One region of the Pseudoalteromonas sp. bablab_jr011 genome, then DNA from elsewhere that is predicted to be linked to it. Evidence: riboswitches for the same ligand, from Rfam matches in the RefSeq annotation. Region 1 holds a riboswitch; the other holds the start of a gene.

Region 1 (7,728 bases):
GTTTGCCGCGTACCCGCTTACAGCCCAGAAGCAGTTGCAGAGCATTGTATTGCGCTCATGTTGACACTTAATCGCAAAACACATAAAGCATTTAATCGCGTTCGCGAAGGCAACTTTGATTTAAATGGCTTACTCGGCTTTAACCTATTTAAAAAAACCATTGGCATTATTGGCTGTGGTAAAATTGGCTTAGCACTGGTAAATATTTTAAATGGTTTTGGCGCTAACGTTTTAGTGTGTGATCCTAAAGTAAAAGCAGGGCCATTTACGTTATGTGACTTAGATACCCTACTCACGCAAAGTGATGTCATTTCTTTGCACTGTCCACTAAATGAGCACACCCATCACTTAATTAATGAAGCTGCATTTGAAAAAATGAAAGAAGGTGTCATGTTAATCAACACCTCACGCGGTGCGCTACTAGACAGTAAAGCCTGTATCAATGCGCTAAAATCAAAAAAAATTGGCTATCTGGGGCTTGATGTTTACGAACAAGAATCAGAACTGTTCTTTAAAGATCACCGTGAAGAAATTATGCAGGATGACATTTTTTCTCGCTTAGTCAGTTTCCCAAACGTACTTGTTACAGGCCACCAAGGTTTTTTCACTCAAGAAGCCCTTAACGAAATAGCTTGCACCACACTGCAAAGTGCTAATGAGTTAAGCCAAGGCTTGCCACTGACTAATGAAGTTATTTAAATGCGCTTAACTCTATGCGCTTAAAATAATTCTATGCGCTTAAAATAGTTCTATGCTCTTAAAATAACTCTATGCACTTAAACAATAAGGGCGTAAGGTTTGCGCCCTACGCCTTTTAAACAAGTGACTCTCGAATTAAAGCTGATCGTTTTATTTCAACAGTGCCACATTCACGAACACTGCGGTCATCAGTAACGGACACACAAAACGAATGTACTGAGCGAACCAATAATGTGGGCCACTCGACACTTGGTGTAATTTGTTACCACGTTTCCATAACCAACCTACAGTAATGAAATAAAACAGCCCCATCAGCGGTAATTGGTATTGTGTTAATACCATAATCACTAAGCCAAATAACCAATCAAAGTTAAGAATGATCAAAGATGAAGCAACAAACACAACTAAGGTCACAAATAACGTGGCTTGTTTACGCTCAATGCTGTGATTTTCAACTAAAAATGCGACAGGGATTTCAGTTGATGAAATAGTTGAGGTCACCGATGCAATCGACATCAACACAAAAAACAACAAGCCAACCAGTAAGCCTACTTGCCCCATAGTGCTAAAAAGCTCAGGTAATATTGCAAAAATTAATTGCCCCTCACCGACTAGCTTACCATTACTGAATACCTCAACGCCGTTGTGCTGAGCAACAAAAATGGCAGGAATAATTAATAACCCTGCTAAAAATGCCACACCCGTATCAAGCAATGCAACCGTGCCTGTAAGTTTTGGTAAGTTGGCGTCTGGCTTTAAATATGAGCCATATACCATCATACACCCCACACCTAACGACAATGAAAAGAACGCTTGCCCCATCGCGGCAATAATTAAGTTTGCATCGAAAATTTGACTAAAATCAGGGACTAAATAAGCAGCAAAGCCATCCATTGCGCCATCAAGGGTGGCAATATAAGCAATTAAAGCCACCAGCAACACTAACAATAGTGGCATTAAGCGGCGTGACCAGGTCTCGATACCCGATTTAACCCCTTTTAAAATAATACTGGCTGTTAAGATAAGCATGAGTGGCGTAAACACAAAATTGCGCGCCATTGAATCACTGTGTAAAAAGTCACTGAGCTTAGCTAAACCAAAAAAGCTAGCGATTGGTTCAAGCGCATATGCGAGCATCCAACCTGCAACAATCGAATAAAAACTTAGCATCACAATGGCGCCAAATAGGCCTATGTAACCCGCTGCGGCACCGACTTTTGGCGAGGTATCTTGCCATGCACTTGATAACGCTTTAACAGGATTTGCTTGCGCTTGATGACCTAAATACAGTTCCGTGTACAAGGCTGGAAGCGCTAATAAGAAAATAACAATAAAATAAACAAGTAAAAATGCACCGCCGCCATGGTTTGCCGCTTGCGTTGGGAACCCCCAAATATTACCTAAACCTACTGCCGCACCAGAAGCGGCGAGAACAAAACCAATACGACTTTGGAAGCCGTCACGAACTTGTGCCATACATCTACATTTCTGTTATTATTTTTCCTCATTAAACCATAATTACAGTCAACTGCGTAAACAATTTGCGTTTGTGTGTGCCTGCAACCGTGCATTTGCTGTAAAAATAAACAAATCTAATTCTGAGTATATGCGAAAGCCGCAAACCATGAGCAGTCACTATTTTTCTAACACTTTAAAAATTGATTCAGCAGTAAGTTCAGCTGATAAACAAATCGTACTTGTGGATGCTTCACATATCGATATTAGTACCCTGCCGGTTAGTAAATTACTCAGCCAGTTTGAGCAAAGCGTACTTGCAAAGCGCAAAGTACAAGCAGCAAAACAAGAGTACATTGCCACACGGTTAACACTTAAGTATTTATTAAAACTCAGCGTTCCAGCATTTAAAAACACACCTCTTTGCGACATTTCAAGCCAATTTGATGACGCAGACAGCAAGCTTAAACTACACACGCCTGAGGGTGAGCCCATTTGGGCCTGTTTATCGCATTCGCGTGGTTTTATCGGCGCAGCACTCAACCCTGAGCAACATAAATTTGGTTTCGATATTGAACACTGCACAAAAACACGTCCCTTTGTAAAACTTGCCAAACACTTTTATCACCAAGAGGAAGTCAACCTAATTAGCGCCTTTAACGATATAAACGAGCAAGCTGGGTGTTTTTTTAGAATTTGGACACTCAAAGAAGCGTTGGCCAAAGCAACTGCACAGCCTATCGCTAAGCTCTTGAGCCCAAATGTGTTTGAGGAAATTGAAAAACATAGCTTGACCGCATCAAGCCGAACCGTAAATGATTTTGATATTAGCGTGGTGGCACAAAAAAGCACTGACTGGCAGTGCTCTTTTATGACATTTGACGACTTACGCCGCGTTTTGGCTTTCTAATAAACGACTATGAATAGCTTGAACAACAAGGTCAGACTCACTCTGCTCAACTAAAAAGCACAGGTTATGTTTACTTGCACCATGGCAGATTAAGCGAATATTAAAATCACTCAATACCTGCATTAAGTTAGTTTCTTGCTGACGTAATTGAATTTCTGAACCAATTAATGCTACCAGCGTTAAGTTATTCTCAACCGATACATGACAAAACTCAGAGAGTTTATCTAAACAGGCTTGATCAAGCTCTGGGCGTGATGCGTTAGGTGCGTTATCTAAGGTAATTGCCACACTAATTTCAGAGGTTGTTACTAAATCAACCGAGATATTAAACTCACTTAAAATAGTGAAAACACGCGCTAAGAAACCACTGGCTAAAAGCATTTCTGGGCTTTTAACCGTTAAAAGAATTTGATTTTTACGCTGTGTGACTGCTCGAATACCAGGCTGCTCTGACTTTTCTTTTTCAATCCATGTGCCCCCTAATTGCGGTTCACGGCTTGAGCCAACAAACACGCTAATATGGCTGCGACTTGCCGGTAAAATAGTCGCGGGGTGCAATACTTTTGCCCCAAATGTTGCCATTTCAGCTGCTTCGTCAAAGCTTAGTCGTGCAATAGGCGTGGCTTTTACACATAAACGCGGATCAGTACTGAAAATACCCACTACATCAGTCCAAATATGCACACTTTTAGCGTTAATTGCTTCTGCAAGCAATGCCGCGCTGTAGTCAGAACCACCTCGGCCTAACGTGGTTGTTTGGTTGTGCTCATCACTGCCAATAAAGCCTTGGGTTACCACAACTTGTTCTGCTAATAAGGGCACTAAATGTTTTTGTGCTGCCGCGGCTGTTGCAGCAATGTTTGGGGTAGCTTTTGCAAATTGACTATCTGTTTTTAAGACTTTACGCACATCAAATCGCACAGCATCTAAGCCCTGACCACGCAGTACTTGAGTAAATAAATAAGATGACAAGCGCTCACCAAAGCTCAGCAGTTCATCTTGCTCTGCGGCCGATTTAGCCCCTGCTGCTGCAAGCGTTTGAAATGCTTTTAAGGTTTCATCAAAGCCATGAGCTAAATCAGCATCCAGCGACAGCTCGGCTAAAATATTTTCTTGAATAGCAATAACACCTGTGATGTGTTCATCGCGCTGTGCTGCGCTTAAATCACCTTTACACAGTGCAACTAAATGATTGGTTACGCCCGCACTTGCACTCACTGCAACAACGCGTACTTGATTATCTGCGCAGACAATTTCTGCACAACGACTCATGGCGTCAAAGTTAGCTACACTGGTGCCACCAAATTTTGCAACTACATAATCTGATTTCGAGTTGGCGGCTAATTGGGTATTCATGTCGTCTCCTTTTGTGGGTAACAATCCACATTAATTCAAGAAGAACTCGGCAAGGGGTGCTTTGATAAAAAAGAGTAGTCCACTGCCAGAAGCTCTCCACCTAGTTTGGTGACAGTTTTGAGGATTCAGCCCCATAAACCGAAAAATAACCGCGACGACCGATTACTTTCCTCGGCGAGTACTTCCCTCTTTAATGGTCATTGGCAATCGTCACCTCACATTAAATACCTAAGTATCGCACCTCTTCTGAATGTTAAGTTAACACCTGGTTAAAATAACAAAGCCTGCTATAAAAAGCAGGCTTTGAAACTTATCGTTTAGACGTCTAGCTGTCAAGTACTAAATAAAACTTCCCGCTAGGTATGAGCCATAATAACCCGTTGTATAAGCTATTAATAAATACAGCGACATTTTTAAATAACTCATAAACGTTAATGCTTTTACTTTACTCATTGCGATAATACCCGCTGCAGAGCCGATAATAAGCATTGAGCCTCCGACACCTGTTGCATAGGTAAACGATAACCATTGCTGAGGGCTCATGACAATATCGGCTTTCAGTAATGCAGCCGTTAGCGGCACGTTATCAACCGCAGCCGACAACAAGCCCATTAAGTAGTTTGCATACTCAGGCGCCATAAGCTCATATAAGTGCGTAAATTTAGACAGCATACCCACTTCTTTAAGCGCACCTACGAGTAGCAATACACCCACGAAGAATAAGAGCGTGTCGTATTCAATTTCACGAATATAATCAATAATTTTTTTGTTAACGTCTTTCTTGCGCATTAAAAATTGCGCCACTAAAAACATTAACGACAAACCAAATAAAAAGGTTAATAGTGGTGGCACACTATAAAGCACACTGAGTGTTAGGGTTGCGATAATCGTCGAGAAAAAGATCACCGCAATGGTGATGTCGGTCTTTTCTATGCGGCGGGCCGCTTGTTTTTCGAATACGACATTCCCTGACATCCCCGTAGATAGCATAACAGCCAATAGCGCCACACTTGCAAGTGAAGGCACAATAAGCAATAACAAGTTACCGATAGTGACTTTCTCATCAAGGAAAATCATTAAGGTCGTTACATCACCCGTAATAAGTGATACCCCACCAGAGTTCACACTGAATACAATGAGGGTCGCGTATTTTATTAATTTTTTTGGATCAAGCTTTAGCGACATCACAACTGCAAGCGAAATTAATGTTGCTGTGATATTGTCGGAAATAGAAGAAAACAAAAACGCAAAACCACCAATCAAAAACATCAGCTTTCGTTCACTGATTTGATTTGGCATAATTTTGTGAACAATATTTTGAATAAACCCTTTCGAGTTTAAATAAGCAACAAAGGTCATAGCAGCCATTAGGAATAACCACAAAGTAGCAATTTCTAAAATATTGTGATCAAGTTGATGTTGTATGGTTTCTGGGCTTTGCCCATGAATTGGAGAGATAAACAAGATAATCCAGCATAAAGTGCCAAAAAAAAGCGTCGTTTTGGCCTTGTTTACATGGATAATATCCTCTATAACGATAAGCAAAAATGCCACCGCTATCAGGGTTAGGATAAGTGGGGTTACCATGGTGTTTGAACAACCTTTATAAAAATGTAAAAATTGTAAGTCGAGTGTTTCGGCGCGGATTCTAGCAGCATCTAAGTCATAAAACTATTCTCAATTACATAAATTACTACTAAACGCTAACACCAAAATTTTGATTTACTGGAGCCGTATGATCCCAGCTAAAAAGTTATTAAATACCCTTACAGAGCATTGGGGGGTGTTAGAACTCTTATTTAAACGTTTTAAGATGGCTGATTTCAGCTTAAAAGACGTGCAAAATGCGATAAAACAAAAACAGCCAAGCTGGTCAAATGAACGCATTTATAAAGAAACAAATCGTTTATTGAATCAAGATATTATTATTCCACTGGCAAAATCTTCGCAATTAGAAATCAACCGCGCAATTGCTGACTTTGCAACCTTTTTATTGCAAGAAGAACATTTGGGTTTAGCACAAGAGATCAACGTATTAGTTGATGACTTAGCACGCTTGGGCAACCGCTTAGCAAAAGCCGGAGAAATTGAAGATTACGACGAGCTGCGTCGCTTTAGCCGAATTATGGATGATCGGGTTCGCAAAATAATGAAACTGTTTAGCCATAACGAAAACGCTATTTTAAATATTGTTGAACAAGCTAAAGCTAATAACGCAGTACAATCGCTACAAAAACGCTATCAAGCTGTTATAGAAGCATTTGACGAATACATAGAGCCAATGCTTGAAATGGTTGATATACGCGGCGATTTCCATGCTTGTTTTAACACCATTGAAACGCAAATAAGCCTTCAGATTGAACAAATTGATCGGCTCGGAAAGTCATACCAAGACAAACGCATGCTTGAGCAACTTCGAACGCGTATTTTAGAAATGCATTTAGTGGGTCGCGAAAGCCTGCGTAAAAGTGCTGATATGCTAATGCCACTGCGTGAAGAGCTGCGCCGTAATAACTTAATCACCCGCCAAGCAGCGAAAGTACTTGGGCTTGTGCGTAAAAATGGCGTTGATAACATGCTGAGCGCCGTGCAACCTAATTTTGTTTCTGATTCACAACGCTTTTCACTTGGTCAACAACGCCATATTATCGCCTATATGGCAGGTTTAGTTGACTTTGAGCACGATGAATACGAGCTACCAGAGCATCAAGATGTGCCGGCGTACCAAAGCCCTAATATCCCCGATTACAACGATGTAAAATCACAGTTTAAAAAGCGCTTCAAAAAGGCCACCAAAAAGTCACAACCGCTGCTTAGTTTCTTAGATGAAAGCTACCCCGACCTTGACGCTGACGAAATGCTGTTTTTATATCAAAAACTCATTAGCGATGGCGACCTTGAAATCAGCCAAAGCCAAGAAAAAGTAAAAATAAAGATTGCCCAGCAGCACTTTTCACTCTACCCGTTTAATTCATCGCCTGCTGATGACAAACAAGCAACAGAGCAATAACTATGACAGATATTAATTTAGATGATTTAACACATCTACAAGCGATTAATAAAAAGCTCACCTCAGGCTATCACATTAGCGAGCAAGACACCTTAATGTGGCAAGAGCTTGATCAACACATTGATGCTTATCGCGCCCTATTCAATGCACTCGGTCATGATTTACAACACGATAGCCGTGGCTATTACTACTTTGGCAGCGATGAAAGCACACCTAATATGGGCAAGATCTCGCGCGCTATTGCACTGACTATTTACATTTTGATTGAACACTATGCCAACACAGGTAAAGACCCGAT
Region 2 (7,728 bases), on a different contig from region 1:
GACATTTTTAACGCAGCTAGCGACAAATTTAGCACCTCACAATAGTTAAGCGTTATTGTGAACTGGGGTAGGTATTTTTGCAGATTGGCTTAACGACTTATCCTTATGAGCACACTATTTTAACCATAAAAAACCCAGCACTTGGCTGGGTTTTTAAAATTAGTCGCAAAGGTTAATTATTAACGCTCTACTTTTACACGCTCAATAACGCTTACGTGTGCTTCTACACGACGGTTTTCAGCATGTGCTTCAGCTGTATTAGCTGGGTTTTTAAGGCGCTCTTCACCTAAACCAACAGTCGTTAGACGCTCTGCATCGATACCATCTTCAATAAGTTTCTTAGCAACGGCATCAGCACGTTTCTTAGATAACCACTTGTTGTAGTCAGCTTTACCTACAGATGAAGTGTGACCTTCAAGTAGTACTTTAGTGCCTGGATGCTCTTTTAAGAAAGCAGCAGCTTTAGCGATGTCATCTAAGTACTGTTGAGACACTTTAGATGTGTTGTTAGGGAACGTGATTAGTAAGCTCTTCGTTACTTCACGGTCTTCGTATAATGTACAACCCGTGCCGTCAACTGCATCAGTCATCGGTGTGTTAGCACATTGGTCGTCAGCATCAGGGATGTTATCACCATCGCTGTCTACAGGCTCAACAGCAACAGGAACAACTGTTGGAGCTGGCTCAACTGGCTCAGCTGAAGATTCTTGAGCACCAAAAATGTAGCTTAAGCCTAATTTAGCGCCTACATCTGTATAACCACGGTCAAGACCTTGGTATAGAGACGTTTCAGCGTTAAATGCGAAATTGTCAGTGAAGTAATGTTGGTAACCAGCACCTAGGTTAGCGAACATTAGGTCTTCGTCAACTGCATCAAGGTTTTTCAAACCGAAGATACCGTAGAATGGGCCACCACCGAAGTGATATAAACCATCGATACCGTAACGCTTACCGCTTTCTGAACCGCTCATAGTCGTGCCGTCGTTCAGAGCTACGCTGTAATCAAAATCCATATCAGCATACTCAAGACGAGCGCTCCAATAATCGCTGAAGCGATAACCTAGCTCTAAACCCCAACCTGTAGAGTCATCAACATCTAGGCCACCTGGCGCGAAATCGCGAACATTTTCCCAAGACGCATCATAGTAGTCGCCAAATGCACCGATATAAAAACCTTGTTTTTCGGCTGCGAAGCTTGATGCACTAGTTGCAGCTAATGCTAAAGCAATAGTAAGTGATTTTAATTTCATTGTTTCCTTCCCATTTTCACAATTAAAATTGTAGCTAAGTCATCCCAGCTCAATCAGTTTAAACAGAGTAGTCGACTAATAGTTAATCAAAACTTAACACACTCGGTACAGAACAAATATCTTGCCGAGTAATTTCAGTCAATTACCCATAATAATAGGTTATCTAAATAACTTTGCATAACAATGCCTTTAGATCGCTTTGTTAAAATCAGACAAAAGCTGCTTTTTCCGCCTAATTTACTGACCTCAAAACCGATTAAAGTCCATTCCCAATTACACTATTATATTGGTTATTTTTAAATCAACAAGTTGAAAGCAACTTTATTTGTAAATATTCGTTAAAAAGCAAAACTTTAGTGCTATTTTATTGATATAAATCATATCACTGGCAGCTACCTTGCTCAATCGGCGAACACTTAGATTTTAAAAAATGAGCATTTACAGCTGCAATATATTGTTCAACATCGCCCTTAAGTACCACAAAAAGTCTGGTAATGACTATCCCCATCATGAGGGGGCTGGTACCACGCTGCTAATCGCTCTTCATAGCTATACGGGTTTTCTAAGACTTTCAACAACTCACCTATCGATGAACTCGTGCCCGTTTGCTCATATTCAGTCAAGATCATTTCAATATTATGATTACGTGGAATGACTGCAGGATTAACAGCGCGCATCACTCCGTAACTTTCACCCGAAATTCTTAACCGCCATTTACAAAGCCATTCTTTTAAACTACCCGGGAGCGGGAAATCTGTTCGTAATGACTCTGTCAGCGCATTAAATGTGTTCGTGTAATCAAGTTTATGTTGTTTCATCAAAGTGAGTAACTCTGAAACTAATGCTTGATCGCCTGCCTGCTCGCCATCTAAACCTAACTTTAGTCGCCACATGGTATCAAATGCCGTGTTAAACTTAGCAGCAAAGCCATTTATAATCGCTGATAATTCACTGAGCGCACGTTCCTCATCTTTAAAAAGCGGTAATAAGCTTTCTGCAAGACGCGCGCAATTCCAATTTGCAATAGTTGGTTGATTACCAAAAGCATAACGTCCTTGGTGGTCAATAGAGCTAAAAACTGTTTCTAAATCAAACTGATTCATCATTGCACACGGGCCATAATCAATGGTTTCACCACTAATTAATGTGTTATCTGTGTTCATCACACCATGAATAAACCCAATTCGCATCCAGCCCACAACAAGCTCAATCTGCTTATCGATTACCGCCGCTAAAAAGTCTGTAATACGCTGCTCACCTTCACTTTTAATATCAGGAAAATGACAACTAATTGCGTATTCAACTAACTTTTCAAGTCCTTCAATATCACCCTGAGTTGCTAAATATTGAAATGAACCAACACGGATATGGCTATTCGCGACACGCGTTACAACGGCACCGGGTCGTGGGGGTTGTCGGTAAACAGTTTCTCCAGTCGTTACAACAGCAAGGCAACGGGTAGTTGCAATATCTAAGGCCGCCAAGGCTTCACTCATGATATATTCACGTATGGCAGGGCCTAGTGCACAACGACCATCTCCCCCACGCGAAAAAACCGTTGCACCTGCACCTTTTAATTGCAAATCCCATAATGCGCCATGTTTATCTTCAATGGCACCAAGCAAGTGCGCACGACCATCCCCCAAACGCGGCGAAAAATGACCGAATTGATGACCCGAATAGCCAAGCGCCACAGGCTTTACAGCGTTATCTACCTCTGAGCCACTTAAACGTTTTGCTAAAAACTCAGGGTCAGTGCTAATGTCAAACTCGCGGGCTAAATTAGCATTAAATAGCAATAAGTTCGGGTCAGAAACCGCTGTTGGGGTGTCTTCAATTGCTAACAGATCACTAATGTCTGTATATCGGGTGTGCAGTTTCATATTATTCCTTAGGGTGTTGCAATGCCTACTCGGTTATCACCCACTCCATAAGCAACTAATTGACTCAGTGCTTGCAGGCTATAACCACTTTGCTGCTGTAGTTCATTGAAAAAGTTCTGCGCCGCTTGCTGTGATTTTTTGGTCTGCAATCCCCCATCAATGAGCTGATGAGCACGAAGATAACTTTCCACATCTCGCGAGAGCAAAAAGGTATCTTTTCCCATCGCGCGCAACGCATAAGGGCCGGTGTTCCCGCCTAAGCGTGCGCCATGCTTCTTCAAGTAAGCCCATAAACCAATAATGTTGTCGCTGGGCCACTGTGCAATAAATTGGCTAAAGCTTGCATTTTTTTCAGCGACTTCATGGATCATGTAAGCATTTTCAGGAATTGTTTGCACTTTTTTGAAATTGCGAATAATTCGCTCATCCATCGCTTTTTGTTCGAGCATATCAGGTGGCATCATCAATAGTTTTTCGACGCTAAAGTCCCAAAATACTTCACGAAACCCCGCCCATTTATTATTGATTACAGACCAATAGAATCCACTTTGAAATACCTTACGAGTGAACTCCTCCAACCATAAATCATCCGCTATGTTAGCAATATCAGCATCATCGAGCGGGTTTGATAACAGTGCATGCAGCATTTCTTCACTGCCTTTTCTTTTAACGGCTCGTTGATAAATGTCGGTAAACTTTTCCATCATTCTTCCAATTCGTCTGCTTCGTTCTAAGTGTACGTAAAAACGAAGTTATACGTAACCCGATTGCTTAATTGGTCAATAAAAAACAAATCCACCGCCTTGACACCTAGAAGGCTAAAATGCTTTAATCAGCGCCAATACCCTATTTCATTATGTTGGCTTTAACGTTAAAGCGAGCATAAAGGGCTGGAAGAGGTGCGTTATTCAGGTAGCGTATGGGAAGAGCACAGACTCTGTTGATCATACGTGAGGGGAAATTAACGCCGAGAAGTAACACCGTTTGTGAGGTGCTTATTTCGGGCGACTGGGCTGAATCCCAGCGACTGTCACCAACAATAGCAATGCTATTGATAAGTTTGGTGGAGAGCTTCTGGTCTTAGTATAATAAAGCCGTCGCGTCTTTATTATTTTAAGCCCATTCGCTCTTCGAATTATACCTTGTTCGAATGACGACATGCGGCTCCATTCAATTGTTTCCGTACTGACTCTTCGAATACCTTATAAGTTCGTGAGAGATGATCAACAATTTTGATTTAAACGACTATCCATTATGGACAGCGCTAATCACGCCATTTTCTGAATCTGGCGAGGTAGACTACATCGCCCTTGAACAGCTTGTGGCTGAACAACAAGCTGCCAACAATGGTATTTTATTGCTGGGCAGTACCGGTGAAGGGCTTGCTCTTTCACTCAAAGAACAACAAGCCATTGTTGAGCACGTATGCCAGCTAACCCCTAGCGTACCGCTTATGGTTGCCGTTGGTGGTATGAACCTTAAGCAACAAGTTGCGTGGGTCGAGTACTGCAATCAACTGCCTATTCATGGCTACTTGTTAGGTTCACCACTGTATGCAAAGCCTGGCGTTATTGGCCAAACTCATTGGTTTGAAAGCTTACTAAATGCGAGTAAACACCCATGTATGCTATACAACGTACCTGGACGCAGTGCTGTTGAGATTTCACCTACCGTCATTAAAAACCTCGCCGATCATAAAAACCTGTGGGCACTTAAAGAAGCCAGTGGTGACATCGACAAATTTGAAGGCTTTAGAACGGCCTCACCTAAGCTCGCCATTTTTAGTGGTGACGATGCACTGATGCCATATTTTGCGCAAGCGGGTGCTAAAGGCTTAGTGTCAGTGGCGGCGAATGCATGGCCAAGTCAAACTCATGAGTTTGTTAAACGAAGTTTAAGTGGTCAACATCCCAATTTATTCACCGATTGGTCTAGCGCAATTCAAAGCTTATTTGCTGTCGCAAACCCAATTCCCGTAAAAGTACTGATGCACCTGCAAGGTAGAATAAACACCCCGCAATTACGTCCACCGCTGACTCATTTAGAGCTTGAGCATACAGACAGCATCACCCACGCAAACAACACAATTTTATCTTGGAACTAAAAACAGGTTTTATCATGAGCTGGTTAGCATTATTAAATAACTTAGAATCGGGCACAGTACGTGCCGCAACACAAGACGAGAATGGCAACTGGCATGCCAATATTGAAGTAAAACAAGGCATTTTAGAGGCCTTTAAAAATGGCACAAACACGGAGTTTCCTGGTGGATTTGTTGATAAACACAATTTAGCCCCTCAAGGCTTTGCCGCAGATGCAGGTGTGCGTATGGTCCCTGGCGGTAGCAGTGTTCGCCGAGGTGCGCACGTTGCTAAGGGCACGATCATTATGCCACCCGCATATGTAAACATCGGAGCATTTATTGATGAAGGGACTATGGTCGATAGCCACGCTTTAGTAGGGTCATGTGCACAAGTGGGTAAAAATGTTCATCTGAGCGCAGCGGTTCAGTTAGGTGGCGTACTTGAACCAATTGGTGCCAGTCCTGTGGTTATTGAAGATGATGCATTTATCGGCGCAGGTTGTGTGATTGTAGAGGGCGTTGTCGTTAAAAAAGGCGCAGTGCTTGCACCGGGAGTCCGCTTGTCTGCGACCATTCCAGTCTATGATTGCGTGAATGAGCGCCAATTAGAAAAAGGCGAACCAATCCCTGAGTATGCTATTGTGATCCCAGGTTCTCGCCCTGCTTCCAATGCATGGGCTCGCGAGCAAGGCCTCAGCATGTCATGTGCGCTCATCGTAAAATACCGTGACGAACAAAGTGACGCGTCATTGTTATTAGAAGAGGTTTTACGTTAATGAGCTTTTTGAGCACGCCCATCAAGCAAGCAGTTGAACAAGTTTCAGCGCACCTTGATACGCCATTTTTTATCTATGACCTTGATAAATTAACGACACATTTAAAACAACTCACTGCCCAAACCGATGTGAAACTGTGGTATGCCGTTAAGGCTAATCCCCTGTCTCGCATTATTCAGTGTTTAGACAGTGCGGGGTTTAATTTTGATGTGGCGAGTAAAGGTGAACTTGAGCAAGTACTTGCTCAAGGCATCAATAGCGAGCGCGTGCTCAACACTGGGCCAGCAAAGAGCCCTGCACAAATTAGTCATTTTATTGCACGAGGTGTGCGTATTTTCGTCGCCGAGAGCATTAACCAAGTCCGTTGGCTAAACGAGCAAGCCACAAAAGCTAACTGCCAACTGCAAGTATTATTGCGTGTACAACTTCGCTGGCCAGACAGCGAAAAGAACCCGCTTGGTGGCGATAGCCTCACTCCTTTTGGCCTTGGTTGTGAAGAGTGGCACGCGCTTAATGTCAATGACTACCCAGCACTTAAGGTTGATGGTTTGCATATTTTTCAGTGGGGCAACATGCTCAGCACTGACAAACTGGCAGCGCTTTGGCGCGCTATGATCCAGCCATTACAGCAACTAGCACGTGCATTACGCATTGAACTTAACATACTCGATTTAGGGGGCGGCTTAGGCATCCCTTATACTCAAGATGCCAACCGATTAGACTGGTCAGCACTTATCGAGACCCTTGCCAGCATTAAAGCTCAAGCCGGTGTAGCAGAACTTTGGATGGAATTAGGCCGTTATGCCGTAGGTGAATGTGGTCATTACGCAACACCTGTGGTTGAGCGAAAAGAAAACTATGGCCAACAGCAAGTGATTTTATCAGGCGGGATTAATCACCTGCTTCGTCCTGCGGTAACAAACCAAGACTTCCCAGTTACAGTATTGCGTGAATCACAGGCTTCACGGACAACAATGACACTCTATGGCCCACTTTGTACCGCGCTTGATTGTTTAGGTGAACATACATTAGCGAATGACGTAGATGAACATGACTGGCTCATATTCAGTCAATGTGGTGCTTATGGTTTCACAGAGAGTATGCCGTACTTTTTATGCCATGAACTTGCTGCCGAATACGTCATTGAGCAAGGCAACATTGAATGTATCCGCAGCGCTGAAGATGCCAGCTATTATTTAAGGTAATCACCATGAGTAAAGAGTTAATTAGCCAAGAAAACATTGTCGTCGGCGAAATTGCGAATGGCTTACCATTGACCATCCCAGTCTATCGCTTAAAAGGCGATGGAAGTGGCCCAAGCGTTTACATTCAGGCCAACATGCATGGTGCAGAAGTACAAGGTAATGCCGTTATTTACCAGCTACTTGAACAATTAAAAACGCTTAAACTGCGCGGTGATATCACACTTGTCCCTTATGCAAACCCGATTGGCTGTAACCAAAAGTCGGGGGAATTTACATTAGGTCGTTTTGATCCCATCACAGGGACCAACTGGAACCGTATGTATCGCTTTAACAACGCGTTACCTGCCCAGATTGCAGAGCAGCATGCATCAAGCAATGAAGACACGATCAGAAGTGCTCTTAAAGACGCATTAGTCGCAGATATCAATGCACAACTAAACGGCCCAGATTACAGCTTAACAACGGGTAAACGTATCGCGCTCAACTTACAAAAGTTGGCACATCAAGCCGACATCGTATTAGACCTTCACA

Evidence for each region. Region 1 has a riboswitch for lysine ahead of lysC (lysine-sensitive aspartokinase 3). Riboswitches for the same ligand answer to the same signal wherever they lie in the genome.
Region 2: linked by a shared signal. The riboswitch ahead of dapA (4-hydroxy-tetrahydrodipicolinate synthase) and the one ahead of lysC (lysine-sensitive aspartokinase 3) in region 1 are both predicted to bind lysine.

The regions. Positions count from the first base shown of each region.
Region 1 covers NZ_JACDWU010000295.1:99,691-107,418, reverse strand. The annotation lists gene JIG41_RS18560 (2-hydroxyacid dehydrogenase) at 1-699, shown strand, start outside; gene JIG41_RS18555 (sodium-dependent transporter) at 850-2,175, opposite strand; gene JIG41_RS18550 (4'-phosphopantetheinyl transferase superfamily protein) at 2,324-3,064, shown strand; gene lysC (lysine-sensitive aspartokinase 3) at 3,041-4,420, opposite strand; lysine riboswitch at 4,502-4,674, opposite strand; gene nhaD (sodium:proton antiporter NhaD) at 4,760-6,007, opposite strand; gene JIG41_RS18535 (hypothetical protein) at 6,156-7,430, shown strand; gene JIG41_RS18530 (condensin complex protein MksE) at 7,433-7,728, shown strand, end outside.
Region 2 covers NZ_JACDWU010000324.1:20,364-28,091, reverse strand. The annotation lists gene JIG41_RS21620 (OmpA family protein) at 180-1,250, opposite strand; gene JIG41_RS21615 (YdiU family protein) at 1,721-3,133, opposite strand; gene JIG41_RS21610 (DNA-3-methyladenine glycosylase I) at 3,142-3,837, opposite strand; lysine riboswitch at 4,020-4,215, shown strand; gene dapA (4-hydroxy-tetrahydrodipicolinate synthase) at 4,353-5,237, shown strand; gene JIG41_RS21600 (2,3,4,5-tetrahydropyridine-2,6-dicarboxylate N-succinyltransferase) at 5,252-5,992, shown strand; gene JIG41_RS21595 (PLP-dependent decarboxylase) at 5,992-7,197, shown strand; gene JIG41_RS21590 (succinylglutamate desuccinylase/aspartoacylase family protein) at 7,203-7,728, shown strand, end outside.